Regions from separate parts of the Bacillus sp. URHA0034 genome, predicted to be linked through region 1. Evidence: a T-box and tRNA genes for the amino acid it is inferred to sense, from the RefSeq annotation. Region 1 holds a T-box; the other holds one or more tRNA genes.
What was found. The T-box of region 1 lies ahead of thrS (threonine--tRNA ligase). A T-box ahead of a tRNA ligase gene usually reads a tRNA of that ligase, here a tRNA-Thr.

Region 1 (16,078 bases):
TGGAGCAGGGATTGGAGCCGCGATGCTCGGATATTCCCCTTTTTCATTAGCATTTACTGTTGCCATTATGAGTTCCCTATTTGTTTTATTAGGAATCAAATGTGGAACATTTTTTCATAAATTTGAATGGATTCAAAAATTTACATTCTTACCAGGGATCTTACTAATAATTATTGGAGTTATGAAGTTATAACCCTAGAAAGGAATAAAGCATGTCACTCGTTATTGGGTTAACAGGCGGAATTGCCAGTGGAAAAAGTACAGTATCAAACATGTTGAAAGAAATGTCTATCACCGTAATCGATGCAGATGTAGAAGCCCGCTTAGCGGTAATGAAAGGTGAACCTGCTTACAAGAAAATTATTGCTGAATTTGGCGATGACATCCTTTTAGAATCTGGAGAAATTGACCGGCAAAAACTTGGTGCGATAATTTTTCATCAAGCTGACCAACGGCAGCGTTTAAATGAATTAACACATCCAGAGGTAAGACGAAGAATGCTTGAACAAGTGGATACAGCCAAAAGGAACAAGGCAGAGCTAGTGGTTTTAGATATCCCCTTATTATTTGAAAGTAAACTAACCGCTATGGTTGAAAAAACCATATTGGTTTATGTGGATCGTGACATACAATTACAAAGATTGGTGGAAAGAAATAACCTGACCATTGCCGATGCACAAGCAAGAATTAATTCTCAGATGCCATTATCAGAGAAAATCAAGCTTGCAGATGCTGTGATTAACAATAACGGGTCACTGGATGAGACGAAACAGCAGCTTCTTTTGATATTAGCTAAATGGGGAATAAAACAAAAATAATGAAAAAGAGAAGGGACTAACCCCTTCTCTTTTTGTGTGCGCTTGGCAGCGCATCGCTCTAATGGGTGAAAGTCCCTAACATGCCGTTGTGGCGGAAATGTATAGCTAACAGGTAGTGCGAGTATCGTGAGATTTCGTGCGGAGGACTTGAAGGCAAAGCTCGGAACAGGTGGCTGTAACCATTTTGGCTGATAAGATGGGATAACCCTGCGCAAAATGGGGACGTCCAATACCACACTGTATCTTATTAGTTATGAGGACTGGCTTCGAGTGAAAGGCGATGAACGTGACCCAAGGAGATCTCATCATCTCCACCGTAGGTGGTAACTCTTTTTCAAAGCCGCGAAGGACAAGAAATGGACTATGGAAGGTGAGAAGTCAGAGCAGGGGATAGTAGTGATTAAACTTGTTGGAAACGCCACAAAGACAAGTGACTTATCACAATGTTGATAAGGCAGACATTGACCCAAAAGGCAGTGAACTGATGCGAAGCCCGTCTGTCCATGGAAGATAAGCAATACGAACTTATCTACTCGTCATGTACTAAACAGAAGTCGATGAGGCAGAAAGCCGAAGAATCGAGACCGAAAGAAAGTAGGTTGTTTAGGGCGAAGTACTAATATTAAATATCAGCCATTGGTTTTACCTATTCAGTTGATATTGTATTGGGAAAGGAAACGAATGCATGAATGAAGCAATAGGAAAACGAAGCTTACGTGTAGTGGAGAATTCTAAAAAGAAACGCAAGTGGTACAGCTTAATGGACAAATTATGGAACTATCAAAACCTGGAACTAGCCTTTTATGACGTGAAGAAAAATCGCGGTTCACACGGAGTGGATAAAGTAACGATTAAAGAGTATGAAATAGAATTGGAACACAACTTAAGAGTGCTCCAAGAATCTCTGCGTTTAAAAACATATCGTGCAAAACCAGTCAGAAGAGTTTTCATTCCAAAAGCTGATGGTACAAAACGTCCACTAGGAATTCCAACAGTAGAAGACCGTATTCTCCAAGCCGCAACCAAAAGAATACTTGAACCAATCTTTGAACAGAAATTCTTAGACTGTAGTTTTGGATTTCGTCCGAACCGTAGTGCACATATGGCGATAGATAAAATCCGACAGGATTTGATGGATGGGTATAACTTTGTAATTGATGCGGATATAAAGACCTATTTTGATTCAATTCCTCATGATAAGCTTATCGATTTAATCAAAGAAGAAGTTGTGGACAGTAGCGTACTAGCATTAATAATGCAGTTCCTAAAATCGGGAATCCTTGAAAACGGAAGTTTTTATGAAAGTGACACTGGGAGTCCTCAGGGTGGCGTAATCAGTCCATTATTAGCAAACATCTATCTGCATCCACTCGATGAAATGATGATGGAAAGAGGTCACCGTATTACAAGGTATGCGGATGACTTCGTCATCTGTTGCAAATCCCGAAAGGGTGCAGAAAGAGTACTAAGAACCGTAGTGAAGCTCTTAGAGGAAAAATTAGGTTTGAAAGTTCACCCTGACAAAACTAAAATTGTAGATAATTATGAAGAACCGTTTGTCTTCCTAGGTTACGTTTTCAAAAAAGGGTATTTCCATTCTCCATCAGACAAAGCAGTAAAGAAATTCAAGAAAAGTATCAAAGATGTAACGAAAAGAAACCTAACAGTTAATTTGGAAGAATTCGTCAAGAATCGAATAAACCCCATTGTTAGAGGATGGGGAAGATACTTTGGGGTTGGATTTTCAAAGACTTTATTTCAAAAGTTAGACTCATGGATTCGAAGAAGGCTTAGGATGATTCAGCTAAGAAGCTGGAGAAAAATAAGAAAGCTCCACAGGGAGCTTCGAAAAAGGAATTGGAAGGGCGACCTTCCGCGTCTTTCAATGACTAGATGGAGGAATTCTAAAACCGAACAAGTACATTTTGCGATTCCTAATGAAAGGTTTCGAGAAATTAAACTTGTTTTTCTTTTAGACATTTACAATGAACTACATCCTCAAAGGGGATAAAGTGGAGGAGCCGTATGCGATGACCCGCACGTACGGATCTGTGAGAGGCGCATGAAATTTTCATGCGCCTACTCTATTTTTGATTAAGTAAGTATAAAAATGACTTTGAAAATTGTCCAGCTCCAGCGCCCTAGCGGCTAGTGTCCTTCGGGCTCCGCCCTACGATAAGTCAACATCGAATCGCTGCCGCTCTTCGTGTTGTCTAGCTTCAGCGCCTAGGGGCTCGGGGTCACAAGCCAATCCGTCAAGAAGGCTAAAGAGCAGCCTTCTCACCGGCTCGTCTTATGCCTGTCGCCCCTGATCAAGGCGCCTCCGCTTTTCGACTTTCCTTTATCTCAGTTGGAGCACTCTAGGCCATACGCCGCTGACCAGGGCGCTTGCGCTTTTCTTATAGGTTACACAAAATTATTAAATTTTAAAAATTTCCGCCATTGAATTATCACAATTAAATTTAAATGTGTTATACTAATTATAACAATACTGGTTAAAAGTATAACACTAATGCGGAAGGAGCCGTAAAAATGAAAGCAAGAATAGCAATTAATGGATTTGGAAGAATTGGGAGGATGGTTTTTAGAAAAGCAATCTACGAAGGTAATCTTGAGGTTGTGGCAATCAATGCGAGCTATCCAGCAGAAACATTAGCTCATCTAATTAAGTATGATACAAATCATGGGCCATTTCAGGGCGATGTCGTCCCTTTAGATAATGAATTAATCGTAAATGGTAAACGAGTTAAACTATTAAATAATCGTATTCCTGAGGAATTACCATGGAGGGAACTCGGGATCGATATTGTGATTGAGGCAACGGGAAAATTTAATTCCCGTGAACAAGCTGCACTTCATTTGGAAGCAGGTGCCAAAAAGGTTATTTTAACGGCGCCGGGTAAAAATGAGGACGTTACGATTGTAATGGGAGTAAATGAAGACATGCTTGATATTAATCAGCATGATATTATCTCCAATGCTTCTTGTACTACCAACTGTCTCGCACCTGTTGCAAAGGTCTTGGATGAAAAATTCGGTATTGAATGTGGCTTAATGACAACCATTCACGCTTATACAAACGATCAGAAGAATATTGATAATCCACATAAAGACTTACGAAGAGCCCGATCATGTGGACAATCTATTATCCCAACGACAACAGGTGCGGCAAAGGCAATATCATTAGTGCTACCGCAATTGAAAGGAAAGCTGCATGGGATGTCCTTACGAGTACCTACGCCCAATGTTTCATTAGTGGACCTAGTCGTCGATTTAAAATGTGATGTTACACTGGACGATATTAATCAGGCATTTTTAGGAGCTGCTAATGGCTCATTAAAAGGTATTTTGGATGTTACGATGGAGCCGTTAGTATCTGTGGACTTTAATAGTAATGCCCATTCCGCCATTATTGATGGTCTCTCCACATTGGTGATGGGCACAAGGAAAGTCAAGGTGTTAGCTTGGTATGATAATGAATGGGGCTATTCAGCCCGGGTGGTCGATCTCGCCCTTTATGTGGCAGAAGAAATCTCCAAAATGTCAAAGGTGAAAGTCAGCTAATTGATTTTCGTGAGTGGAGCCTTTTTAACGTAAACTCAGCAAAGTTTTTTTATTCTTAATAAAAATACAAAAAGAGGGGTACAAATTCGTACTCCTCTTTTTAATTTTTAACAGAATGTTGTAAAATAGATAAAAAGGAAGAAACTTGGGGGTATGGCGATCATGGTTAATATTTTTACACGGTTTAAAAAACAATTAGAAACGTCTGACCGAAACACGGATGCTTCGTTAAAAACGCACTATTACAAGGGGACCTTTAATCAAATATTTCAGTCTGTTGAGAAATTATTTCACGACGATGCGGACTGTCGAGTCACCACTGTTTCTAAAGATCATGGGGAAATTGCGGTTGAAATTAGTAAACCGATCCCTTGCTTTCTTGTTGTAACGATTGTTTCTGTCAAACCATTGGAAACGGCAGTCGATTTTAATATTTCTTCCGAGAGTTTTTCTATTCTAGGCATGTACCCTCAGCTGAAAAAGAGGGTTGAATCCTATTATGAAAAGATTAATAAACTACATAACCTTCTCGAATTAAGAAAAAACTCGTAATCCAATACTTGTGTTAAAGTCCTCTTTTTTATAAGATAAAGTTAAGGATATTGTTCGGGATTATAGGGCTAATTAAGAAAATGTACAAACATAACGTATAACGCCTTTATCTTCACCCCTTAGGGGAACACCAGTTGGCAAGTTCTTTTATTCAGATTTGGAGTTGATTAACAATGAAGTGCCCTTCATGTCAAAATTACGGTACACGTGTGCTTGATTCCCGGCCTGTTGATGAAGGACGTGCAACACGGAGAAGAAGAGAATGCGAGGAATGCGGCTATCGGTTTACTACTTTTGAAAAGATTGAAGAGATTCCCCTGATTGTGGTGAAGAAGGAAGGAACAAGAGAAGAATTCAGCCGTGATAAAATTCTTAGGGGCCTTATTAAGGCGTGCGAGAAACGCCCAGTCGCTTTAAAGGAATTAGAAGATATAACACATGGTGTTGAAAAAGACCTTCGCAGCCAAGGGATTTCTGAGATTAAAAGTGAGGCGGTTGGCGAAATGGTTATGGACAGGCTGGCACATGTAGATGAGGTTGCCTACGTGCGATTCGCCTCCGTTTACCGCCAATTTAAAGATATTAATGTTTTTATTGATGAACTAAAAGAATTAATAAAAAAGGAAAAATCGTAAAGGAGCTAAAAATTTTGGCTCTTTTTCTTAATTTATACAGGGGAAGGGTTGAATTGATATGGCGCAGCATTGGCAGGAAATTCTTCCTATCGACCGTTATATAGTAGCTGCCGGCGGGCTGCTGCATGAATATGACCGTAAAGTGCTGACGTTTTTATATCAGCCGCTGATTGGGTCAACTTGTTTAAGCTTGTACATGACACTCTGGGCGGAACTTGAGGAAAATCGCCTTTGGTCTGAATCATCCACACACCATCTTTTAATGAATCTTATGGGAATGAATTTAAAGGATATTTACGAAGCTAGGTTAAAGCTAGAGGGAATCGGGTTAATCAAAACCTATGTGAAGACAATAGATGAAGAGCGTTCCTTCATTTATGAACTCCAGCCGCCTTTAAATCCGGAGCAGTTCTTTTTAGATGGAATGTTGAACATCTATTTGTTCCGAAAAATAGGGAAGAACCATTTTTCCCGTTTGAAACGATTTTTTACTGATCAACAAAAACCAAAGGAAAATGAATATCAGAATGTAACTAAGGCATTCCAAGATGTGTTTGCCTCGGCCACACTTGGGAGCATGCAATATATACAAGAGGTTTCTGGGGAATTAAAAGCGGAGGACGATGAACAATTTATAAGCCGCCAGGAACAGCAAGGGATTCAAATTGATGTCGATTCTTTCGATTTTGGTCTGCTAATGGCCGGCTTAAATGAATCACTTGTACCTAAAAAGGCATTAACGAAAAAAGTGAAGGAAGTTATTAGTAATCTGTCATTCCTATATAATATAAATCCGATTGAAATGAAAAATTTAGTTCTAGATGCCATTAATCCAAATAATGAAATTGATCTCGAAGATTTAAGAAAAGCAGCACGGAACTGGTATCAATTTGAAAATAATGAGCAGTATCCGAGCTTGGTGGAACGGACACAGCCGCCAAGATACCGTGTTCAAATGGACGAGCCAAAGACGAAAGAAGAAAGGTTAGTCCGTTCATTGGAAACCACATCACCTATTAAGGTATTTAGAGACGCTTCACACGGAATCGAACCCTCTGATACGGAATTGAAAATTATTGAAGATGTAATGTCCAAGAAGAAACTGCTGCCTGGTGTTGTGAATGTTCTCATTCAATATGTCCTGTTAAAAGCAGACTCAAAATTTACTAAGAATTATGTCGAGCAAATTGCCAGCCATTGGGCGCGGAAGGAAGTTAAAACCGTCAAAGAGGCCATGGAATTAGCGAGAAATGAACATAGTAAGTATCTCTCTTGGGATGAAGAGAAGAAAAACAGAAGAACATCTAATAAAAAACATATTAGGACAGAGCTTTTGCCTGATTGGTTTGATAAAGATCCAAAAAAAGAAACGGCAGAAGGTCCAAAAGAAAAAAATCCTGATTTAGAGGCTAAAAAACGCGAAATTGAAGAAATGTTAAAAGCAATCGATGATTAAGAGGTGACATATGGAAAAGATTAACCGAACGCTAAAACGGATAGCCTCAAGTGAAAATTTTCAAAAACGGTATGAAAAAATGCGCCAAGAAACGCTGTCGCATCCAGCAGTTAAATCATTTATTAGGGAACATGAAAATGAATTGACCAAGGATACTATCGAAAAGGGCTTAAATAAGCTTTACGAGTATATTAATCAAAGCCTAGAATGTCATAAGTGTGAAAGTCTTAATGGCTGTATTAATATGATGAAGGGATACCAGCCCGAGTTGGTCTTAGTAAGGAATTCAATCGATGTAAGATATGAACGATGTCCAAGAAAAATTATGGATGATGAAAAAAGAAAAAATGAAAAGTTAATTAAAAGTTTATATGTTCCCAAAGACATCTTGAATGCCACGTTTGAGGACTTTGAACATGATAATAATCGAATTGATGCCATCCAAAGATCACTTTCGTTTATTTTAAACTATGAACAAGGGAAGCAGGCAAAAGGTTTATATTTATATGGCGAATTTGGTGTTGGGAAATCGTATTTACTTGGCGCAATTGCGAACAAGCTGGCTAAAAAACAAATTTCATCTATGATTGTTTATGTTCCGGAGTTATTACGTGAAATGAAAAGTTCAATTGCCGACTCCACCTTAAACGAAAAAATTGAGGCTTTGAAAAAAGAACCGATTTTAATGCTCGATGATATTGGTGCAGAGGCTGTCTCCAGTTGGACAAGGGATGAGGTTCTTGGACCGATTCTTCAGTTCCGGATGCTCGAAAGTCTTCCCACCTTTTTTACGTCAAACTTTGATTTAAAAGGACTTGAGCATCATTTAACCTATAGCCAGCGCGGCGAGGAAGAGAAAATGAAGGCCCGCAGAATTATGGAAAGAATCCGTACCTTGAGTGAACCTGTTTTAGTAGATGGGCCGAATAGAAGATAATTTTAGCATGAAGGACTGCCTATAAATTTCCGGCGGTCCTTTTTTTATTTAAATAACAATTCTAAGGCGTCCATACTTCTATTTTGGTCAAGTCCCCCATATATATTAAACAGAGATTTTTCTAAAAAGGGGGGATTTGGTTGACGGAAATCATCTTCCAAAGCAAGATAGATGCGAACCGGTTTTATAACCACTTGCTAACGTATTTACCATTCAATTCTGAAGAAAAAATTATTCTTCTAATAGAAGATCGACATATAGTACAAGTGTTAGATGGGAATTTTTCAAATGAACTAGTTAATAAGGTGAAAACAGCCTTTTATGATTTTATTACTACGATGAAGCGTGATGACTGGTTTTTAGATATTATTAAAAATCACTATTTCTTTCATGATGAAGAAGAACAGCAGCAGATTATGGAGATTATTTATTCTATCCTTGAAGGTCAAAGAGAGGACCTTGCCGTTTTTTTAAAGGAAACCAAAAAAGATACGTCTTTTATTGAAGAGGCAATTGATCATATCTTTCAAGAAAATGTTTCTTTCTCGTTTGATTCCTTGCTTAAATTTCGCTTGCGGCCATACCTTCAAATGCTCGAAGAATATGTAGAACTCGCCATTGATGAATACAAGATGGAGCAAGAATATCAAATGTTTATTCAAATGCTCCGGGAATTTTTGTTTAAGCGGGAGCCGAAAATGTCAACGCTGCATGTATTATTTGATGAGGAAATCACTTTTTATAATGAGAATCTGGAAGAAATAAAACGGGCTGAACTAACGAAAATGATTGATCGGAAATTATTAGTTAACCACCCGGTTTATGTTGATTCTGTATCCATCGCACCACTTCTATCGATTGCTCCTACGTCTATTTTTCTATATACAAATGACCCAGATGAGCCGCTAGTGAGAACGATAAAAAATATTTTTGAAGAACGGGTAACAATTAAAAGTTTCACCGCCCTGAGAAGTTTGAAAAAGTGGACCTCTGACCAAGAATCCTCAGAAAATCATGCATAAAATCATAAATAATGTCAATATTTAGTTTTATGTACCTTGCTTTTTCAAAAGTAAATGATTATAATAACGTACATAGCAAATATTGAAGTAAAAGTAATGATAAGGACAACAGTATTTCTTTACGGTTCTTAGAGAGGAAGATCACCGGCTGAAAGTCTTCTAACACGGAATAAATACTTACCACCTTTAAACTTCGACAGTGAATTTTTCTTTTTTAGAAATTAGTAATTGTCGACGGTCTACAGCCGTTACCTGACCAAAGTCATTTTTGATGTATTTATTAAGAATGAAAAATTGGGTGGAACCACGTGTTAATCAAAACTCGTCCCTTTTCCAGGGACGGGTTTTTTTATTTTTTTACAATGGGATGTCCAGCTTCAGCCCTCGGGCAAGGCGCTTCCGCATTTCAATTAAGGAGGAGTTAATATGTCAGATGTTGTTAAGATTTCGTTTCCTGATGGGGCAGTAAAGGAGTTTCCTAAAGGAACAACAACAGAAGATATTGCCGCTTCCATCAGCCCAGGCCTAAAGAAAAAGGCAATCGCGGGCAAATGGAACGGACAAATGGTTGATCTTCGCCGTCCAATATTAGAAGACGGTTCTATAGAAATCGTTGTACCAGAATCGAATGAGGCGTTAGAGGTTTTGCGCCACAGTACAGCCCATCTAATGGCACAAGCGGTGAGAAGACTATATCCTGATGTCAATTTAGGTGTTGGGCCTGTTATAGAAGGCGGCTTCTATTATGACATGGACCTGGATGTATCCTTAACACCAGAGGATTTACCAAAGATTGAAAAGGAAATGGCGAAAATCGTCAATGAAAATCTTGAAATCGTTCGTAAGGAAGTAAGCCGTCCTGAAGCGGTACAGCTTTTTAAAGAAGCGGGAGATCCTTACAAGCTTGAACTAATCGAAGCAATTCCTGACGAAGAAACTGTAACAATCTATGAGCAGGGTGAATTTTTCGACCTTTGCCGTGGGGTACATGTTCCTTCTACTGGAAAAATCAAAGAGTTTAAATTGTTAAGTATTGCGGGTGCCTATTGGCGCGGCAATAGCGATAATAAAATGCTTCAGCGCGTTTATGGTACTGCCTTTTTCAAGAAGGAAGACTTAAAAGAGCATCTTCGTTTATTAGAAGAAGCGAAAGAGCGTGACCACCGTAAAATCGGGAAAGAATTAAGTCTTTTCACAAGCAATCAATTAGTTGGTCAAGGATTGCCGTTATGGCTTCCTAAGGGAGCAACTATTCGCCGTGTAATCGAACGCTACATCGTTGATAAAGAGCAGCGCCTTGGTTACGATCACGTGTACACTCCGATTATGGGAAGTGTTGATTTATATAAAACTTCCGGTCACTGGGATCATTATCAGGAAGACATGTTCCCAATCATGGACATGGATAATGAGCAATTGGTGCTCCGCCCAATGAACTGCCCGCATCATATGATGGTATACAAAAACAGTATGCACAGCTACCGCGAGCTTCCGATTCGGATTGCCGAACTTGGATTGATGCATCGTTATGAAATGTCTGGGGCATTAGCAGGATTACAGCGTGTCCGTGGGATGACTTTAAATGATGCGCACATTTTTGTTCGTCCAGATCAAATTAAAGATGAGTTCAAACGGGTAGTGAACTTAATTCTTGATGTTTATAAAGATTTTAATATTAATGATTATTCATTCCGTCTTTCATATCGCGATCCTCAAGATACAGAAAAATATTTTGATGACGACGCGATGTGGGAAAAAGCGCAAAGCATGTTGAAGGAAGCAATGGATGACCTGGGCCTTGATTATTTTGAAGCTGAAGGAGAAGCAGCCTTCTATGGTCCTAAGCTTGACGTTCAAGTAAGAACTGCATTAGGTAAAGATGAAACATTATCAACTGTTCAGTTAGACTTCTTACTTCCAGAACGATTTGATTTAAATTATGTCGGGGAAGATGGCAAGCAGCATCGTCCTGTCGTTATCCACCGCGGGGTCGTATCGACAATGGAACGCTTTGTTGCCTACTTAATCGAAGAATATAAAGGTGCATTCCCTACATGGCTTGCTCCTGTACAGGTGCAAGTGATTCCGGTTTCACCTGACGCTCATTATGAATATGCGAAACAGGTTCAGGAACAGCTGCAAAATGAAGGATTACGAGTGGAATTAGATGGCCGCGATGAAAAAATCGGTTATAAAATCCGTGAAGCGCAAATGCTGAAAATTCCATATATGCTAGTGGTTGGCGACAAAGAAGTGGAAGACAATGCTGTCAACGTCCGGAAATATGGAGAGCAAAAATCAGAAACTATCGCTTTTGTTGATTTCCTTGCTGCACTTCAAGCAGAAGTAAAACGTGGTTGATTTTCAAAAAGAGAGGGTAATCCTCTCTTTTTTTGGTGAAATCTCCATGTTCTCTAAAAAAAATGTTGAATAATTTCTGGTTTCTTGCTACAATAAATTTCGTTGTCAAAGAAAATAGTTTGTTTGACAAGTAATCTTTGCTATGTTATAGTTACTAAGGTAATTAATTGAATACTTTCTTTGGGAAAAGAAGAAGCACCCGCTTCTCACCTGATTGACGCTAGAAGAGCAGTTGGCAGGTTTTACGTGAACTTTTTGTTTATTTACTTATGTTTCGTAAAGTGTGGGTGTATGCATCCGCACTTTTTTGTTTGTGTACGTGTACTTAAGAAATAGCACTTATAAAAGTATTTCATACCTGTCGATCCAACTAGGGTGTCAAACTATAAGGTGATCTTATTCTTATACCCCAGAAGTTGTATTCTTGATAAAACCTTGGAGGTGGCTAATTATTAGCAAAGACATGTTGTTGAATGAGGGCATCCGTGCACGAGAAGTTCGTTTAATTGACCAGAATGGCGAACAATTGGGAATTAAGACCAAATTTGAAGCATTGGAGATCGCCGGAAGAGTAAACCTTGATTTGGTACTTGTGGCACCAAATGCAAAGCCTCCGGTAGCCCGAATTATGGACTATGGCAAATTCAAATTCGAGAATCAAAAGAAAGAAAAAGAAGCACGTAAGAATCAAAAGATTATTACTACTAAAGAAGTTCGTCTAAGCCCAACGATAGATGAACATGACTTTAATACAAAGCTTCGTAATGCCATTAAATTTTTGGAAAAAGGCGACAAGGTAAAAGCGTCAATCCGTTTTAAGGGCCGGGCAATTACCCATAAAGAAATCGGTCAACGTGTGTTAGACCGTTTTTCCGAAGCGTGCAAGGAAGTTGCGACAATTGAATCACATCCAAAAATGGATGGACGCAGCATGTTCCTAGTTTTAGCACCTAAAAACGATAAGTAATAAGGAGGACTATCACAATGCCAAAAATGAAAACTCACCGCGGCGCTGCAAAGCGTTTCAAGAAAACTGGTTCTGGTCAACTAAAGCGTGACCATGCTTATACAAGCCACTTATTCGCTAACAAATCTACAAAAGCTAAGCGCAAGCTTCGCAAATCAGGTCTTGTTTCAAAAGGCGATTTCAAACGCATTCGTCATCTACTAACTTACGTAAAATAATATAAGTGATTGATTTATAGGAGGGAAATTACATGCCACGTGTAAAAGGCGGTACTGTTACTCGCAAACGTCGTAAAAGAGTTCTTAAATTAGCTAAAGGTTATTACGGTTCAAAACATACATTATATAAAGTTGCTAACCAACAGGTTATGAAATCATTACAATATGCTTTCCGTGACCGTCGTCAGGTTAAGCGTGATTTCCGTAAGCTTTGGATTACTCGTATCAATGCTGCAGCTCGTATCAACGGTCTTTCTTACAGCCGTTTAATGCATGGCTTAAAGCTTGCTGGTATCGAAGTAAACCGCAAAATGCTTTCTGAACTTGCAATTAGCGATGCAAATGCATTTGCTGAATTAGCAAACACAGCTAAACAACAATACAACAAGTAAAGCGAAAGCGACCGTTTAGCGACGTATGGACTGGTGCCGAGCCGACTGAGATAAAGGAAACACGAAGAGCGAAAGCGATTCGATGTTGACTTATCGTAGGGAGGAGAGGTCCAGTACACTAGTCGCTGGGAGCTGGAGCTGGAAAGTAATCAAAGTTCAAAGAACTGATACTTTCTTATTGCGAAAAAGCCATTCTCATCATGAGGATGGCTTTTTCTATAAAAGGGGAAATGGAAATGAAACTATTGATTATCGCTGTAATTGTCATGAACTTAATCGGGCTGTTGATTATGGGAGAAGATAAAAAGCGCGCCAAAAGGCATGAATATCGAATTAGTGAGAGGACACTATGGATCGTGGCCATTTTTGGAGGGGCAATTGGGACCACTGCAGGCATGCAGCTTTACCGTCATAAAACAAAACATACAGCCTTTAAGCTTGGGTTTCCTATTCTTGCCATCCTAGAGATGATCATCTTTTTAAAAATAATCATTTAGAAGCCGCATTATCCGCGGCTAGTCTGTAAAAATTCCTTCACAGGACTTTTCCAGTGAATTTCGGCATTTGGATATTTCTGAAGTATTTTTTCAGTTAGATAAGTGAAGTCTTCTTTTATGAGTCCTGTTAGCGAGGAGGTATTGTCGGGCCAAATGAAGACTGTTAACACATTAAAGCCGTTATCCTCGGCACCTATATATTTTTCGCCAACAAACACAGCACCTTTATACGTTACGAAGAAATTCTTTCTAATATCTTCATCATCCAGAAGAAAAAAACGTTTATGTTTACGAGCCGTTTCAAGTTTTCGGGATGAGTTGAAAAAAGATTTGAATACCAAGTAAACGATAAGGAAAAGTAACAACAACAAGATGAAACGCAGCAACCAAACCATGGTTATGCCCCCTACACTACACTGTATTACTTTTAATACGGTTAAGAAAAACAGAAGTTTCACTAATTTTATGATTTAATATAACTTTAAGAGTAAGATAACCATTTACATAGATTTAAGCGATAGGAGGATAATGATGACATACAGTATTAAAGTTAAATTAATTCATGAAGATGCTCTATTGCCAAATCGGGCCTATGAAGGTGATGCAGGGTATGATTTATTCTCAGTAGAAGAGAAAGTCATAAAAGCAGGAGAATCCGCACTAATACAAACAGGTATTCAGATGGAATTGCCAAAATGGACGGAAGCTCAGATTAGACCAAGAAGTGGTTTGGCATTAAATCATTCAATTACTGTTTTAAATAGTCCAGGCACTATTGATGAAGGCTATCGAGGAGAAATTAAGATTATACTAATTAATCACGGAAAAAAGGATTTTGTAGTAAAAAAGAAAATGAAAATTGCTCAGATGGTAATTGCTCCGATTGCTAAAGTTGATGTTATTGAAGTAGATGAATTAACAAGTTCTGAAAGGGGAATTGGTGGTTTTGGTTCATCAGGGACCAATACCAACCCCTAAGCTAAGAACTTAGTCTATAAAGAAATTTGTTTCGTGGCAGTAAGAATGAAAGGAAGGTGTTCCTTGATGACGGAGAGTAGAATGAATCCTAAGGTTGATGAATTTTTAAGTAAAGCTAAACAGTGGAAGGAAGAATATGAGAAGTTGAGAAATATCGTTCTTGACTGTGAACTGACCGAAGAATTTAAGTGGATGCATCCTTGTTACACGTTTGAGGAAAAAAACATCGTTTTAATACATGGATTTAAAGAATATTGTGCACTTCTGTTTCCCAAAGGTGTATTGTTAAAGGATGCCCGTGGGATTTTAATCCAACAAACGGAGAATGTACAGGCGGCGCGCCAGATTCGGTTCACCAATGTACAAGAAATAGTTGCAATGGAAACCATCTTGAAAGATTATATTTATGAAGCCGTTGAAGTTGAAAAAGCAGGTTTGAAAGTGGATTTAAAAAAGAACTCTGAATACATAATTCCTGAAGAACTTCAAACTAAATTCGATCAAACCCCTGCCTTGAAAACTGCTTTTGAATCATTAACTCCGGGACGACAAAGAGCATACCTTCTTTATTTTGCTCAACCCAAACAATCCAAAACTCGAGTAACGAGGATTGAAAAATATATACAGCAAATTTTCAATGGAAAGGGATTAAATGATTAGAATTTTTATTGAATGTCGATTTAGACCATAAGCCACTTTAATCGCTTGGCATGCTCGGGAGTAAGGCAGTTAGCCCAAAATAGGCCCTGCCGTCCATTTTTTGAACCGAAAATTTGTAGCTTGACGGATTCATTTTGTATAATAAGGTCGTACATACCTATTAGGGGGCTTAAACATGGCGAAACTAGACGAAACATTAACAATGTTGAAGGACTTAACCGATGCCAAAGGTATTCCCGGCAATGAACGTGAAGTCCGTGAAGTAATGAAACAATATATAGCTCCATATGCAGATGAGATCACAACTGATGGACTTGGCAGTTTAATTGCCAAAAAAGTCGGGAAAGAGGGCGGCCCCAAAATTATGGTAGCCGGCCATTTGGATGAAGTAGGCTTTATGATTACACAAATCGACGACAAAGGCTTCCTTCGTTTTCAAACAGTAGGCGGCTGGTGGGGACAGGTTATGCTGGCCCAACGTGTCACAATTGTAACAAGGCAAGGTGAGGTAACAGGTATTATTGGCTCTAAACCTCCACATATCTTATCAGCAGAAGCCCGCAAGAAACCAATTGAAATTAAAGATATGTTCATTGATATTGGGGCATCCAGCCGCGAAGAAGCACAGGAGTGGGGCGTTCGTCCAGGAGACATGGTTGTTCCATATTTTGAATTTACCGTAATGAACAATGAAAAAATGTTATTGGCAAAGGCATGGGATAACCGAATTGGTTGTGCGATTGCGATTGATGTGTTAAGACAGCTGAAAGGCGTTGAGCATCCAAACGTGGTTTATGGCGTTGGGAATGTTCAAGAAGAGGTTGGCTTACGCGGTGCGAAAACAGCTACTTACAAAATTGAACCGGATATCGGTTTTGCCGTGGACGTGGGTATTGCCGGAGATACGCCTGGGATTTCGGAAAGAGAAGCAATGAGCAAAATGGGCAAAGGCCCGCAGGTCGTGGTTTATGATGCTTCTATGGTGGCACATAAAGGTTTGCGTGACTTTGTTACGGATACA
Region 2 (16,078 bases), 1.5 Mb from region 1:
AGAAACGGAACAACGTTTATATTGTATCAGTGCTTGGGGTGAGTGCACATTTTACACAGATGCAGAAAAAGTAGCTCTTGAGTTGACAGAGCACGTGACGTTAATCCCTACAAAACGTGTACCGGATGAACTTTATCATAGAGTACGTGAACATTTTGACGAGAGACAATATGTTGACCTTATACTTATAATCAATCAAATAAACAATTGGAATAGAATCTCTATTTCGATGGGGAATATAGCAACTGAAAATAATTAATCTCAACAAACATCTATATCACTAATTATAACGGTAGTAGGCGGGGGTGGTTGCCCCCCGGCCTCCTACAACACCGCACGTACCTTTAGATTTAGGGCGGTTTAAATTTGTTTGACGCGGAAATTTTATTTCTTCTCGATAAAAGTTATAAAGGTTTGGATGATAGATTGAATAGTTCAATTAGGGATAGAGGCAGCTGCTAAAAAAGTTTTTTAGTTAGGAGGAATAAAATGACCAAGCCAAAATTATGGACAAAAAATTTCATTAGTAGTGCAATCGCAAATTTTCTAACCTTTACTACTTTTTACTATCTATTAGTTTCTTTACCGATATATGCTTTGCAAGAATTAAATAGTAACGAGTCTGAAGTTGGACTCATCGTTACATTTTTTTTAATTGCAGCTATCATTACTCGACCATTCGCGGGAAAATGGATCGAAAGGTATGGAAAATATCCTATTTTCTTGACAGCCTTCCTAATTGTATTTGCTTCATCATTTCTATATTTTATAACTCAATCGATTACGCTACTCCTTATTATTCGAAGTATCCATGGAATAGGATTTGGAATGGCAACTACAGCTACAGGAGCCATCGTAGCAGACCTTATCCCTGAATCACGCAAAGGGGAAGGGATGGGTTATTACGGTTTAACACTAAATCTCGGTATGGTCGCTGGACCATTTTTAGGATTAACTATTATGCATCTTGGAGGAACAAATCAATTGTTCTTCATTAATGCTTTATTGAATTTAGTTGCTCTAATTTTTGTCTTTTTTGTTCGGATTCCTAAAGAAACAGTACGCCAAAAAGTCAAACATTTAGAATCAAATAAAGGAATAAAGACCTTATTTGAGGTTTCTGCTATTCCCGTTTCATTAATTGCTGGATTTTTCGCCTTGGCTTATTCTGGAGTTATTTCCTTTGTATCGATTTATGCCAAGGAAATTGGTTTAGTTGAGGCAGCCAGTTATTTTTTTGTAGTTTATGCTTTTGTCCTTTTCATTTCTAGACCGTTTACTGGAAAATGGTATGATCGATATGGGGCGAATAACATTATCTACCCATCAATTATACTTTTTGCAGTTGGGACATATTTACTTAGCATTTCACCATCATTACCGTTATTTCTTCTTTCAGCTGCACTTATTGGTTTAGGATGGGGAACTATCTTTCCAAGTCTTCAAACCATTGCCATTGAAATTGCTCCAGCCGATAAAAGGGCCTTGGCTACGGCTACCTACCTATCAACATTTGATTTTGGATTTGGAATTGGCTCCTTTTTATTCGGTCTCGCAACAGTAAAAGTAGGGTATAGTGCATTATACTTTTATAGCTCTTTCTTCGTTCTTGCAGGGATTGGAGTTTACTATTTGCTACATGGAAAAATTGGTAGTTCAGTAAAAAGAGGAGTTAATATCAGGAGAAGGAAAGTCTAACAATTATGTTACTTTATACTAAATTTAACTTTTCATTATAGATTTAGTTATATGATACAAATACATCAGGTTCTTCTTATATGCTAACAGGCGCGATACTTCAATAAGAAGTATCGCTGGTGGACATCAAGAAGAAGCCATCCATTATATGACCGCTTAGAAAATTTTACAACCTCAGTGCAGCAGGTCAAGAGCAACTTGAAATCTTTTAAAAAAAATGGGATTTCGACTCAAGTAAAATTAACGAACTTAAGTGACTTTCCCCTTTTGAAAAATCCAGACCAATGACTGGATTCATTTCTAAATCCTCCTCCTAAACTAGTAATTTTCCAGTACCCCTAATTCCTCCATGCAGTGTCACTGCTTCGCTTGTTATACGAGATCTAAGTCCCAACCTCGACGCATTTTTTCCCTTGTTTGGTATGTAGTGCTAAAATAAAAAAGTACATTAACAACAATATAGGAGAGTTAGCATGAAGTTTGATGAGTTTAAAATTGGACAAGTATTCCAAACTAAATCGTTAAAAATAACAAAAGAGGATATTATGAGGTTTGCAGGAGAATTTGACCCCCAATATATGCATTTGGATGAGGAAAAGGCAAATCGGGGAAGGTTTAATGGTATCATTGCTTCAGGTATACATACATTAGCAATTTCTTTTAAGCTTTGGGTTGAAGAAGGTTTCTATGGTGAGGATGTCGTTGCTGGAACAAAGATGAATAATATTAAATTTATAAAGCCTGTGTATCCCGAAGATGAATTGCATATCATTGTTGAAGTTATTGATAAGAAAGCAACTAAAAATGAAACAGGTATCCTTACCGTATTGTTATCTACCTTTAATGATAAAGAAAAAAAAGTTTTTGAAGGTGAATTATCTGTATTGATCAAGCGATAAAGTAATTGTAGATAGTAATCTGCTTCTTCAACAAACGAGGGCGTTTCTTCAAGAAGGAAAAATTTCTTATTGTAGAAACGGGCAGGTTAGCTTAAGAAAGACAATTCGAAAGCTATCTCAAAAAATGTGAGATGGAAATATTGGGAGGATAATTTTAGCCCAATAAGAAAGCTCCCATTCGACAACTGGTGTTTTATCATTATTGTTGTTAGGGAGCTAAAGGTATTTATTAAAAGTCCAAGCTGTCAAATTTGATAAAAATACCTTGAAGTCGTAAAAGGGCTTTTTTGACGTAAAGTTTTATTGACAAATGGCGCTATTCAGTAATACTATATACTAGTAGTGAGTAGTACTGAATATCTGTAATACAAAATACCTGTGTTATAGAGTACTGAAAAAATATAAGTAAAATATAAATGGAGGGAAAGAATGGAAAACATCACGGAAATGCTGAAAGGGGTGCTTGAAGGTTGTGTGCTTGAGATCATCAGCCGCGGTGAAACTTACGGCTATGAAATCACGCAACAGCTGCGGGAACTTGGCTTCATTGATGTGGTTGAAGGCACAGTTTATACGATTACCATGAGGCTTGAGAAAAACAATCTAGTGGACATCGAGAAAAAGCCATCCACTATGGGACCGCCGAGAAAATTTTACACCCTCAATGCGGCAGGTCAAGAACAGCTTAAATTCTTTTGGAAAAAATGGGATTTCGTCTCAAGTAAAATTAACGAACTTAAGACTAAAATAAAATAAAAAGGAGAGAGGTAAAATGAATTTTTTTGAAAAAATTATTGGAAGCCTGGATGACAAACGGGAATGGAGGGAGATGGAGGCGCGTGCGAAGGCACTTCCAAGTGAGTACCGCAACGCTTACAAAGCTATTCAAAAATATATGTGGACTGCTGGTGGTGGACCCACCGACTGGAAGGACAGCAGCCGTATCTTTGGCGGCATTCTCGACCTCTTTGAGGAAGGAGCAGCGGAAGGCAAGAAAGTCACTGACCTAACGGGCGAGGACGTAGCTGCTTTTTGCGACGAATTGGTGAAGGATGAGCAAACTTGGAAGGACAAATATCGCAAGAAATTGAACGATACGATTGGTCGTGGTTAACGGTGAATTCCAAGTGGAGTTTCGCCTATCATCGGCAATAACCAAGCAAACCGTCACTGGGGACGACTTGGCTTCCTTATCGACGAACTAGTGGCTACCGCTACAACCTATGTCGACAAGTATCGTGAAGATTCGAATCAGCGTAGCATGAAGCGATTGGAAAAAAATAAATTCAATAGATAAATTCGACTGAATAGCTGGTTACAAAATGAAATGTGTCACCTTCACTATTCAGTTATATTTTTAATCAACTAGTAAGTAATACAGAATATCAGTCAGACAGAGTAGTGGGGGTATAGCCAAACTAGCGGCTTAATCCGCTTATTAGAAGGAGGAAAAAGGGATGAGTAATGTCGCGATTTCTGTAAAAGGGGTAAAAAAATCCTTTAAAGATAAGGAAGTCTTAATGGAGGTGGATTTTGAGGTGCTGCGTGGCGAAATCTTCGCCCTGCTGGGCACAAATGGAGCGGGGAAGACGACGACGGTCAACATCCTCTCGACACTTATGAAGCATGAGGGGGGCGAAGTCAAAATTTGCGGCTTTGACGTCCAGCGTCAACCGGATCAAGTTCGCAAAAGCATCAGCTTGACAGGACAGTTCGCAGCTTTAGACGGCATGCTTACAGGAAGAGAAAACCTGATAATGATCGCCAAGTTGCGGGGAGTTTCCAATCCCGCTCAAGTCGCTGACAATCTGCTCGCAAGATTCAACCTGACCGATGCGGCCAACCACCGGGCGGATAAGTATTCCGGCGGGATGAAGCGTCGGCTGGACATCGCCATGAGTCTGATAGGGACACCAGAAGTCATTTTTCTCGACGAACCGACGACAGGGCTTGACCCCGAAGCGCGGATTGAAGTCTGGGATACCGTTAAGGAGCTTGCCGGCGGAGGCACGACCATCTTGCTGACGACCCAGTATCTGGAGGAAGCCGAACAACTGGCTGACCATATCGCCATCCTGCATGGAGGAAAAATCATCACAACAGGTACCCTTACAGAACTCAAAGAGATGTTCCCGCCAGCGAAAGTGGAGTATATCGAGAAGCAGCCAACATTGGAGGAAATTTTCCTCGCGATCATCGGCAAAAAGGAGGAGATTTAAATGAATACATGGGTATTACTAGGACGATTATTGCGCAACATCATGCGCAGCCCGGATACGATTATTACGGTGGCCATTACACCGATTATGATGATGCTGCTGTTTGTATACGTATTTGGCGGCGCGATAGAAACGGGAACGGAAAACTACGTCAATTATTTATTGCCAGGAATCTTGCTGATGGCTATCGCTTCCGGCGTTGCTTACACTTCCTTGCGACTGTTTAACGATGTAAAGAGTGGACTGATGTCGCGTTTCATTACCATGCCCATCAAGCGCTCATCGGTATTGTGGGCTCACGTGTTAACTTCGATTGTTTCCAATACGTTTACTGTCGTGGTCGTTATTCTTATCGCCCTCTTGATGGGCTTCCGTTCAAGTGCCGGTATCCTAGATTGGCTTGCGGTAGCTGGGATTCTCGGGCTGTTTACATTGGCGCTGACATGGCTTGCGGTCATACCCGGATTGACAGCGGGGTCTATGGAAGGTGCGACAGCCTTCTCGTACCCGCTGATTTTCCTGCCGTTTATTAGTTCGGCCTTTGTCCCTACCGAAACCATGCCTAAAATAGTCCGTGCGTTCGCAGAGAATCAGCCCGTGACTTCAATCGTGAATGCGGTTCGAGCCCTCTTGTATGAAGGAGCTGTTGGCAACGATATCTGGATCGCGCTTGCCTGGTGTGTCGGACTCATGGTCATCGCTTACTTCTTCGCCAGTAAGCATATAAACGACAGTTAGGATAAGTACATCATTAAGGGATTAGCCCCTATCAATAGTCAGCCCCGTACGATGAATGCTTTGCTACACATGGAAACCTCTACTTAAACGCGGTGCAACGATCGAAGAAATCATGGAATTAGAACATTAATTTCCTCTAGAGAAATATGCATTTTATCAGTTAAATAACAGATTTTCTTGGTAGGTTATTGAATTTTAATAAAATAGGAAACGCTGGCGAGGGGGCAATTGAATTTACCACCAATCCTAGCGTTTCCAAGTTAGCTGAGTTCCTATTAATATTTAAAATTCACTGGCAAGAGTTGACCTTTTTTCTAATTTCACCATCCATTTATAGTATCCTAACAAAATCAAGAGAAGAATGGGGTTTATGATTAGCGAATGCCATAATGTCCACCAGCCATAATGAAAATACCCCCACGGTTCCGGTAGTAACGTAATTACTTCGTAAAGTAGTAAAGCAACCTCCCAAGTGGCCAGATAGATAATTTTCATCATCAGTGTCTTCTTATAAGGAAAGAAATTTAAAAAAATAACATTAACGGGCGGAACTAAAAAGATGAGTGCGATAAATGAATTCCAATCGACACTTTTTGAGAAATACCAATACCCATGATATTTAAAATCAATATAAACATCAAAAACTGTTTGAAAGGCAATCGTAAAAGCCCAAATATGGACCATTTGGATTAGAGATAATCGTTTTTTGATTTTAAGTGCGATTAAATTAAAAACAATGATTGCAATGATCAGACCTACCATAATAACATCCTTTTACCATTTTCTCTGTCTATGTCATTCTAACCAAATCAAAATTATTCGATTCTTCAAATAGGACTAATTAATCATGGGCTAGAGGAACTTAACATTTATCCAGTTTGAGACGGTAATCTGGTGATTTGTTAATATATCCAAAAATTTGTTAATATCGTATCAAATTTTGTTAATAGCCACCTAAATTTGTTAATATCCTCAAATTTTTGTTAATATCCGAGCAAATTTGTAAATAAATTCTCTTTTTAAAAAAGAAACATAAAAAAGAAGCCTGTAATCGTTAATCCTGACAGATTAACAATTACAGGCTTCATTCATTCTTAGAGAATAACAAAGATAATGAATAGGGCAGACAATACAATTCGGTAATAGGCGAAAACGGTTAATCCAATTTTTTCTATCAATTTAATGAAAACGATGGCTACTAACAACGCCACCACAAAGGCAGTGATAAAACCGATCGCGAACATCGGAATGTCGCTTGAATGTAAGAAAGGTAAACTTTTAACAAAATCCAATCCTGTGGCACCCACCATAATAGGCAGGGCGACTAAAAAGGAAAATTCAGCAGAGGTTTTATGATTAGCACGAGCTAGTAATCCCCCAGATATAGTGGAACCAGCACGAGAAAAACCAGGGATAACTGCTAAGCATTGAAATAATCCAATCGCTAACGCTTGCTTATAGCTTAATTCATCCACTGTGTTAGCAGTGAAATTGCCATGTTTTTTTTCTGCAAAGATCATTAATATTGCACCAGCGATTAGGCTGACTACCACGACATTAGGTGAAAAAAGTTGATTTTTGATAAAGTCATGTAACACTAGTCCTACGAAAGCAGCAGGGATGACCCCTAAGATAATATGTATGACGTCTAATTTCTTTACTGGCTTTCCAATCGTACTGAAATTTAAAAGTGACAGGAATCTTTTCCAATACAGTACCAAAATAGCCAGCATAGACCCAAGTTGGATAATGACCTCAAAAGTATTTGCCTTTTGCCCCGTAAACCCCAATAAATGACCCACTAAAATTAAGTGTCCTGTAGAGGATACAGGCAAAAATTCTGTTAAGCCTTCTACAATTCCTAAAATAAAGGCTATAATATGTTCACTCATGTTTTTCCTTCTTCCCTTAAATGTTGTTATTTGTTTTTGCATCAAAAAGATACAATTTTCTCTAAAATTATACAAAAAATTTCATCTTCTGCAAAATGAAATATAGTATCCCAAGAACTATAATTCAAGTAGTGCTAATAAATTCACACAAAGTTAAGATTACAATATGATAGGGAATCTAGCAACAGCAAAACAAAAATTAATCAAAACGGAAGTCGATTCAGTAAAAAATGGTTAAGCATGGACTTAATATAGGAACAAAACCACTATTTCCTTCCATTATTAGAAAGGTGGTGACCGAAGTCGAGCCAACTTCGGACAAGACAAAGCCAAAAGAGCCAGATGGTGTCCGAAGTCAAGCCAACTTCGGACAAGGAAGAGCCAAAAAAGCCAAATGGTGTCCGAAGTCGAGCCAACTTCGGACAAGACAAAGCCAAAAGAGCCAGATGGTGTCCGAAGTCAAGCCAACTTCGGACAAGGCAAAGCCAAAAAAGCCAGATGGTGTCCGAAGTCGAGCCAACTTCGGACAAGGAACAGCCAAAAGAGCGAGATGGTGTCCGAAGTCGAGCCAACTTCGGACAAGGCAAAACCAAAAGAGCGAGATGGTGTCCGAAGTCGAGCCAACTTCGGACAAGGCAAAGCCAAAAGAGCGAGATGGTGTCCGAAGTCGAGCCAACTTCGGACAAGGCAAAGCCAAAAGAGCGAGGTGGTGTCTGAAGTCAAGCCAACTTCGGACAGGGCAAAGCCAAAAAAGCGAGGTGGTGTCTGAAGTCAAGCCAACTTCAGACAAGGAAGAGCCAAAAGTGCGAGATGGTGTCCGAAGTCGTGCCAACATCGGACAAGGCAAAGCCAAAAGAGCGAGATGGTGGATTTTTCATGCAGTTTCGACAAAAAATCAACATACCAGGACTTTTGGACTACCAAAATTTACAGCTGGCTTTCAAATGGAAGAGATGATATAGTTGTTCTTGTAAGTTGGCTAACAGAAATTTTTACCACAGAGAAGTACTCAAGAGGCTGAAGAGGCGCCCCTGCTAAGGGTGTAGGTCGGGTAACCGGCGCGAGGGTTCAAATCCCTTCTTCTCTGCCATATTACTATGGGAATGTCTTGGTATCGACAGGGATAGTTTGAGCTTATATTGCGAGTCGAGGGATTCGGCCTCGTAAAAACGATAAAGCCGATAACTGGCAAACAAAACAACAACTTCGCTTTCGCTGCCTAATAACAGCCGATAGCGGTTCCTCTCTCCATCGTCCATGTGGTAGGGTAAGGGACTCATTTTTAGTGGACTACGCCGGATTCCGCTGTCTGAGGATGAAGGAAGAGAACAATCAGACTAGCTGCTTCCATGCCTGTCAGTAGGCTAAAGAAGTCATCGAAATTAATACTACTGACTACACTCGTAGAAGTATAAGTGGCAATATCTTTGCACACGGGTTCAACTCCCGTCATTTCCACTAATTTTTTTTAAAAAAATCTTGATTAGATTTCGTGTAATTTGTATAATATATTCATGACGAATGGAACATTGCCGGTTTAGCTCAATTGGTAGAGCACGACCGAATAGGCTGCTTGAATAGCCTTCAGCATACTGACCGAGCTACTGCTTGCATAAGCATTCTGAGGTCAGGATGACGCTAACTATCCAGCGTGTTCAAACCTTTAACTTCTCAAATTATTTGCCGGTTTAGCTCAATTGGTAGAGCAACTGACTTGTAATCAGTAGGTTGGGGGTTCAAGTCCTCTAGCCGGCACCAGCAAAATATTCCGCAGTAGCTCAGTGGTAGAGCTATCGGCTGTTAACCGATCGGTCGTAGGTTCGAGTCCTACCTGCGGAGTCATAGTCCAACAAAGACACTGGGAACAGGTCAGGGCGGGAACGCAGCAGCCATAACTAGTGAAATTGTGTGGACTATTACATAGGACGAAACAGAAAAACGCTAGACTCTCAATGAGTTTAGCGTTTTTCTTTTACTTTAAGCATCGAAAATGATTAAATATAAAAGCGACAACCAGAATTTACTATTGAGTCAAATGTCTAAAAGTAGAAAAGGAGTTGTTAAAATGAACAGTGATAAAGATGTCATTTCCTTTAGTGCCAATAAAAAATGGCTGGAAATCCCTGAAGAAACACGTAGAATGCTGGAAAAGAATGTTTGGTGCAGTTCTTGTTCAGAAGCAGTTACCATTGAAAAATATATCGTTGAAGACTCACCTCATGGCATTGTATTGCGTGGTCAATGTAAAAAATGCGGACATGCGGTAACAAGGGTGATTGATTAACGTTACTTACACCTATACAAGCTTCTGGAGGAAATGTTATGCCACAATTAATTTTTAAAGGGATTTCAGTAGATAAAGTCAAAAATATCAGTACTCCGCTAGTTATGGAATTTAGCTAATCTTTGTCAGTGTGAAACCGACAATTTCACCTTAGAAATCATCCAGTCTACCTTCGTATTTAATCAAAATGAGGTCGAGGGTTTTCCTTTTATCGAGGTAAAATGGTTTGACCGAGGTCAGGACATACAAGATCAATTTGCAGGAATCATTAGAAAACATCTCCAATCCATAGGTATTTCTGAACTAGAAGTTGGCTTTTCAATATTCTTGGAGTCTGCCTATTATTTAAATGGGAAAAATTTCGCTTAAGGCCAAGGTTTTTGAAGATATCTACCGAAGCAGCACAACATTTGTGCTGTTTTTTTGTTTTTCATTTTATTAAAAGGTTAGGATTTTATACATGGATGGTGTCAGGAAGTTAGGATTGTCTATTGAAGTACACTTTTATCAAAAAGTATAATAGTGAATAGATTTAAGATTAAAAATATTCTAACATTAAAAAAGGTGGTGAATGACTAATCGTACATAAATGAAATATATAATCCAGAAGTTGTAACCGCTTACAATTTTATTTATTTTTGAGAAACACATGTTTCTAGATCTCATTCATTTATTGTCTGAAAGATAATACCATTAAAGGGGAGAGAATCGAATGAAGCAAGCTTTCATGAAAGCAGCTGGTATACTAGTTGTGTTTGTACTGATGTTATCCTTAGTCGCTTGTAGTTCAAAGTCCAGTTCAAGTGCGGACGGAAAGATTACCTTAAAGGTCCTAGATTGGAATACAACCAATAAGAAAGAAGCTCAAAAGGCCCTGGTTGAGGCAGTCAAAAAGAAACTTCCGAACGTAACACTCCAATTTGAAAATATTAATTGGGACAAGGATTTCAACTCTGTCATGCAAACAAGAATTGCCGGAAAACAACTTCCGGATATTGTCATGATTAAGGGCGGCGATCATCCCAAATATGCTCAGTTTTTAATGGACTTATCCAATGAACCGTTTATGAAAGAATTTCCAGATGATGTCCGTAAAACTCTTCAAGTAGATGGGAAAGACTACGCTGTACCATACACAGCCAATTTCCAAGGGGTTTTTTACAATAAACAAATCTTTGACGACAACCATATCCAGATTCCTAAAACTTGGGCAGAATTAATGGAAGTTGCCAAAACGTTAAAAGATAAGGGAATCACTCCATTTACCTCTCACTATAAAGACTATCAAATGGGTAATTCAGCGAACCAGTTTGCTACTTTAGAAGTATTTTCTAAATATCCAGAATGGGGATCTGATTTACAAAAAGGAAATGTTTCCTTTGCCAAATCACCAGAATATAAAGTAACCTTCCAACATTTTAAGGACCTCTATGAAAATACAGAAAAAGATCCATTCGGAGTAGATTTTACCGGAGCAGCTGATATGTTTGCCAATGGAAAAACAGCGATGTGGATTATTGGGACATGGGCTCCTGCCCAAATCTTCAAGAATAACCCTGACTTTAAACTCGGTTTCTTCCCGACACCTGCTGTTGATGCCGAGAATACGAAATTAATCATGCAATCTGATTATACCTGGTCGGCCAGCAAAACAACGGAACATCCTAAAGAAGTGAAAAAAGTATTGGAAATACTCGCAACAGATAAGAATCTAGCAAAGGAATACATTAACCAAGTTCAAACTCAGAGCTTGCTTACGGTTGTCGTTCCAGATGTGAAAAGTGACTATGTGAATGATATTAATCAATATAAAAACGCTGGTGTTATCGATGCGAATATCGGCAATGTCCAAATTCCATGGCCGTACCAACAACAATATACAACGTATATTGCCGAGTGGCTCTTAGGGAAAAAGACATTGGATCAAGCGTTAAAGGCAACCGATGATTTCAAATCAAAGGTTAAATTCCAAACAAAATAGAGATTGTAAATGGAAAAGGGATTAATTTCTCTTTTCCATTCATTAAATGAAGCCTTCGGAGGTGTTCTCGTGAATATTAGTCAAGGAGATCCACAGCCGCAACTATTAACAAACGAAAAGATTCAGACAAAGCGGGCTACTAGAAAAACACGGTTTAAAAATAAAGGATATTTCTTGTTATTGATGCCCCCGTTAGTCGTCTTTATCATTGGGATGATTATTCCACTCGGGATGGGAATCTATAATTCTTTTACCGATTGGGATGGAATCAGCCTGACTAAAAGCTGGGTCGGGTTAGCCAACTATGTAGAAATTTTTAAAGATGATATCTTTATGAAAGCTTTTAAATTTACCTTCCTGTTTATGATTTTTAACACGATGATTCAAAATGTCGCTGCTCTGCTCTTTGCCGTAATTTTAGATAGCAGCATTAAAGCCAAAAATCTCTACCGGGTGATTATCTTTTCTCCGGTCTTATTAAGTCCGATTTTAGTCGGCCAAATTTGGACCAAAATGTATGGTGATATCTTACCAAGTTTGAATGATATCCTTGGAACCAGTCTTAACTTCTCATTATTTTCAAGTCCTGATAGCGTGCTAAGTGGATTATTGATTGCGAATAACTGGCAATGGATTGGTTATTGGATGTTAATTTATTTAGCTGGACTGCAGGCGATTCCGAAAGAATTATACGAAGCTTCGACAGTTGATGGGGGAAATTGGTGGCAAAAGTTTTATCACATTACCATTCCCATGTTAGGGCCATCTATCACCATCTGTACGATTGGGATTGCAACGGGCAGTTTGAAAGTATTTGAGTTAATTGTGGCCTCCACAAATGGCGGACCAGGTGACTCTTCACAATCACTGGTCATGTATATTTTTAACAGTGCCTTTACCTCCCAAAGAGCAAGTTATGCTTCTGCGATGTCGGTGATCTTCCTTATCGTCTTATTAGTCTTTGCCTTTATTCAATTGAAAGTACTAAGAAAAAGAGAGGTGGAATTATAATGGCTGGTAAATACCGGTTCGGTTCCATTCTTTTGCAAGTATTTATTTCCATTGTGGCGATCGTCTATTTAATTCCATCCTTGATTGTATTCCTGTACGCCTTAAAATCCCAACAGGAAACGTCTAAATCTTTTCCACTTTCATTGCCTAACCATATTGAGTGGGGAAATTTTTCAAAAGCGTTAGAAGCGTTAAACTTCTGGCAAAGCCTTGGCAACACAGCCCTTTTGACGATTTGTTCCGTTGTCTTGATTATCCTTTTGAGCAGTATGGCTGCTTATGCGATTGCCAGGGGAGCAACGAAATTCTTTAACTCTGCCTATGTTTTTTTCTTAGCAGGGATTCTTATCCCCTACCAAGTCATCTTTGTGCCGATGTTTACGTTAGGCAGTAATTTAGGCTTTATGAATAATTTTGCTGGAGTTATTTTTCTTTATGTGGCTACAAATCTACCATTTGCTGTCTTTGTTACGACTGGATTTATGAAGACGATCCCTAAAGAGGTGGAGGAAGCGGCGGCGATTGATGGTTGTTCAGTGCTGCGAACCTTCTGGCTGATTGTCCTGCCGATGTTAAAACCAGTAGCGGCTGCCCTAACGATCATTTTATCCTTACAAATCTGGAACGATTACCTCATGCCGCTGTTGTTTTTATCGGAAAACAATATGAAAACTTTAACCGTTATGCAATCGCAATTATTTTCTGCCTTCAGTACTGATTTTAACACTGGTTTTGCTGGAATTATCTTGTCCTCCTTACCGATCTTACTATTGTTCATTTTTATGCAAAAGCATTTTGTTAAAGGAATTACGATGGGTGCTGGCAAATAATTGACTATAAGATTTTTGACCAAGAGGAGGCCGAAATGAAGACAAGCAGTCTATACGAGAGCGCGTTGACACGAGGGGAGTTTCTTCCAGAGGTTGTTGCCTATTATTATAAACAATGGGATAACTATAACATGCCATTTCATGCTCATAATCAGGTCGAAATTATGTATGTCATTGAGGGCCATGGTTGTGTCGAAATTGAGGGAGAGTCACTTTCTATGAAAAAAGGGGAATTCATCATTATCGATGCTGAAGTGACCCATCGCCTGGTAGTAGAGAAGGGAAGCCCTTGCCGGATGCTAAACATTGAATTTCGTTTTCATGAACGAAAAGGGTTTTTCCCATCAATCAAAGACTTTGCGGAAGAGGACCAGGCCTTTGCTCGTCTATTGAAAATGAATGCGCCTTATCTTCTCTTAAAGGATCCAAATGAGGTTTATTTTGTCTTAAAAAACCTAGTATTGGAGATGGATGAAAGGGGCAAAGAGAATCTATTAATGGTGCATCTTCTGCTCTCCCAACTGCTAATTGGATTGCAAGATTAGCGGATGAAACAAGGGCAAATGAACCGCAGCAGCAAGCTAATGTGTATGTCAAACAAGTGCTTACTTATATTCATGAGAATTATGATTGTGATATCCAGATGAAGGATATCGCGGCAGATGTGAATCTTCATCCAGGTTATCTACATAGAATTTTTAAAAATCATACCGGCTTAACCGTGATGGAATACCTTACCTCTGTCAGAATGGAAAAAGCTAAAATGCTATTATCGGAAACGGACATCCCTTTAATTGAAATATCGGATTACATCGGGATTAACAGCAGGCAGTATTTCAGTTCTCTTTTTAAAAAATATGCGCACCAGACCCCGGTTGAATATCGAAAAGCGGCGATGCGAAAAAAGGAATTCGCTTCATGGGAAAGAGTATAAGTCCGTTTGTTCAGATAAGTAAGGATTTTATAAATCCGCTTTCAAAGGAAGTTACGATTTTGGTAACGTTTACACCTATGAAACTGTTAAAATTTCTATAAATCTATCATTAAAGGAGAGTTAGCCGATGTCATTTAAAGTAGCGTTTATTGGAGCAGGGAGTATTGGTTTTACAAGAGGGCTGTTACGGGATCTGCTTGCTGTACCAGAATTTAACCAGATCGAAGTGGCTTTCACGGATATCAATGAGCGTAATTTGCAGATGGTTACCGAGCTATGTCAGCGTGATATTAATGAAAACGGGTTGGAAATCCAAATTCACTCTACCCTTAATCGGCGCGAAGCCTTAAGAGATGCAAGGTACATTTTTTCCGTCGTAAGAATTGGCGGACTAGAGGCCTTTCAAACCGATGTGGATATTCCATTAAAATATGGGATTGATCAATGTGTTGGCGATACGCTTTGTGCAGGCGGGATCATGTATGGCCAGCGTGGAATCGCCGAAATGCTAACCATTTGTAAAGATATTCGCGAGGTAGCAGAACCAGATTGCCTGCTCTTGAACTATGCTAATCCCATGGCCATGATGACATGGGCTTGCAATAAATATGGCGGAGTGAGGACGATTGGACTTTGCCATGGTGTCCAGCATGGCCATAAACAAATAGCTGATGTGCTTGGGTTAACCAAAGAAGAAGTGGATATTGTTTGTGCCGGGATTAACCATCAAACCTGGTATGTTCAAGTGAAACACAACGGGGAGGATCTGACCGGTAAGTTACTGGAAGGTTTTGAAAACCATCCCGATTACAGTCAAAGCGAAAAGGTTCGAATTGATATGCTTCGTCGATTTGGGTATTACAGCACCGAGTCTAATGGGCATTTAAGCGAATATTTACCGTGGTACCGGAAACGTCCAGAAGAAATTGCCGAATGGATCGACCTTGGTGTGTGGATTAACGGGGAAACAGGAGGGTATTTACGAGTCTGTACCGAGAGTAGAAACTGGTTTGAAACAGACTTTCCGAACTGGATGAAAGATCCGGCTCTTGAATATAAACAAGAGAATCGCAGTGAAGAACATGGCTCTTATATTGTCGAAGGATTAGAAACGGGCAGAGTCTATCGGGGACATTTCAATGTTGTGAATAACGGAGTCATTTCGAATCTGCCTGATGATGCGATTATCGAGGCCCCAGGATATGTTGATGGAAACGGAATTAGCATCCCAAGGGTGGGTGACCTGCCAATGGGTTGTGCAGCCGTTTGTAATGTAAGTATTTCCGTTCAGCGGCTTGCCGTGGAAGCAGCTGTTAATGGGGATGACATGCTCCTGCGTCAAGCGATGATGATGGATCCGCTTGTTGGTGCGGTTTGTAATCCAAAGGAAATTTGGCAGCTAACAGATGAAATGCTAGTCGCTCAGGAAAAATGGCTTCCGCAATATAAAGAGGCTATTGAAAAAGCAAAAGCAAGGCTTGCCTCAGGAAATCTTATTCCGACTAAGCAGAACCAAGGTGCGGCAAGACTTCGTGTGAAGACCGTCGAGGAAATGGCCCAAGACAGAGAAGCAGCCAACCGGGTTGCTGGTG

Region 2: it has a tRNA-Thr gene. The T-box ahead of thrS (threonine--tRNA ligase) is inferred to sense a tRNA for this amino acid. The anticodon was not compared.

The regions. Positions count from the first base shown of each region.
Region 1 covers NZ_JBWCDK010000002.1:4,404,991-4,421,068, forward strand. The annotation lists gene ytaF (sporulation membrane protein YtaF) at 1-193, shown strand, start outside; gene coaE (dephospho-CoA kinase) at 213-818, shown strand; gene ltrA (group II intron reverse transcriptase/maturase) at 1,504-2,829, shown strand; gene ACZ9EE_RS23120 (glyceraldehyde-3-phosphate dehydrogenase) at 3,351-4,382, shown strand; gene ACZ9EE_RS23125 (hypothetical protein) at 4,545-4,934, shown strand; gene nrdR (transcriptional regulator NrdR) at 5,108-5,569, shown strand; gene ACZ9EE_RS23135 (replication initiation and membrane attachment family protein) at 5,628-7,025, shown strand; gene dnaI (primosomal protein DnaI) at 7,036-7,962, shown strand; gene ytxC (putative sporulation protein YtxC) at 8,103-8,984, shown strand; T-box leader at 9,072-9,317, shown strand; gene thrS (threonine--tRNA ligase) at 9,411-11,345, shown strand; ribosomal protein L20 leader region at 11,527-11,660, shown strand; gene infC (translation initiation factor IF-3) at 11,794-12,312, shown strand; gene rpmI (50S ribosomal protein L35) at 12,330-12,530, shown strand; gene rplT (50S ribosomal protein L20) at 12,563-12,922, shown strand; gene ACZ9EE_RS23170 (DUF1294 domain-containing protein) at 13,159-13,419, shown strand; gene ACZ9EE_RS23175 (sigma-w pathway protein ysdB) at 13,428-13,814, opposite strand; gene dut (dUTP diphosphatase) at 13,951-14,397, shown strand; gene ACZ9EE_RS23185 (YdeI/OmpD-associated family protein) at 14,464-15,057, shown strand; gene ACZ9EE_RS23190 (M42 family metallopeptidase) at 15,233-16,078, shown strand, end outside.
Region 2 covers NZ_JBWCDK010000002.1:5,946,190-5,962,267, reverse strand. The annotation lists gene ACZ9EE_RS31040 (carboxymuconolactone decarboxylase family protein) at 1-259, shown strand, start outside; gene ACZ9EE_RS31035 (MFS transporter) at 490-1,698, shown strand; gene ACZ9EE_RS31030 (MaoC family dehydratase) at 2,172-2,597, shown strand; gene ACZ9EE_RS31025 (PadR family transcriptional regulator) at 3,027-3,353, shown strand; gene ACZ9EE_RS31020 (DUF1048 domain-containing protein) at 3,370-3,711, shown strand; gene ACZ9EE_RS31015 (ABC transporter ATP-binding protein) at 4,055-4,816, shown strand; partial or broken gene ACZ9EE_RS31010 (ABC transporter permease) at 4,817-5,559, shown strand; gene ACZ9EE_RS31005 (hypothetical protein) at 5,837-6,316, opposite strand; gene bacA (undecaprenyl-diphosphate phosphatase) at 6,649-7,446, opposite strand; gene ACZ9EE_RS30995 (hypothetical protein) at 7,677-8,408, shown strand; tRNA gene ACZ9EE_RS30990 (tRNA-Ser) at 8,446-8,536, shown strand; RNA gene ssrA (transfer-messenger RNA) at 8,546-8,907, shown strand; tRNA gene ACZ9EE_RS30980 (tRNA-Thr) at 9,129-9,204, shown strand; tRNA gene ACZ9EE_RS30975 (tRNA-Asn) at 9,214-9,285, shown strand; RNA gene ffs (signal recognition particle sRNA small type) at 9,285-9,369, shown strand; gene ACZ9EE_RS30965 (hypothetical protein) at 9,512-9,730, shown strand; partial or broken gene ACZ9EE_RS30960 (DUF1904 family protein) at 9,769-10,099, shown strand; gene ACZ9EE_RS30955 (ABC transporter substrate-binding protein) at 10,443-11,711, shown strand; gene ACZ9EE_RS30950 (carbohydrate ABC transporter permease) at 11,721-12,722, shown strand; gene ACZ9EE_RS30945 (carbohydrate ABC transporter permease) at 12,722-13,552, shown strand; gene ACZ9EE_RS30940 (cupin domain-containing protein) at 13,588-14,097, shown strand; gene ACZ9EE_RS30935 (helix-turn-helix transcriptional regulator) at 14,139-14,486, shown strand; gene melA (alpha-galactosidase) at 14,614-16,078, shown strand, end outside.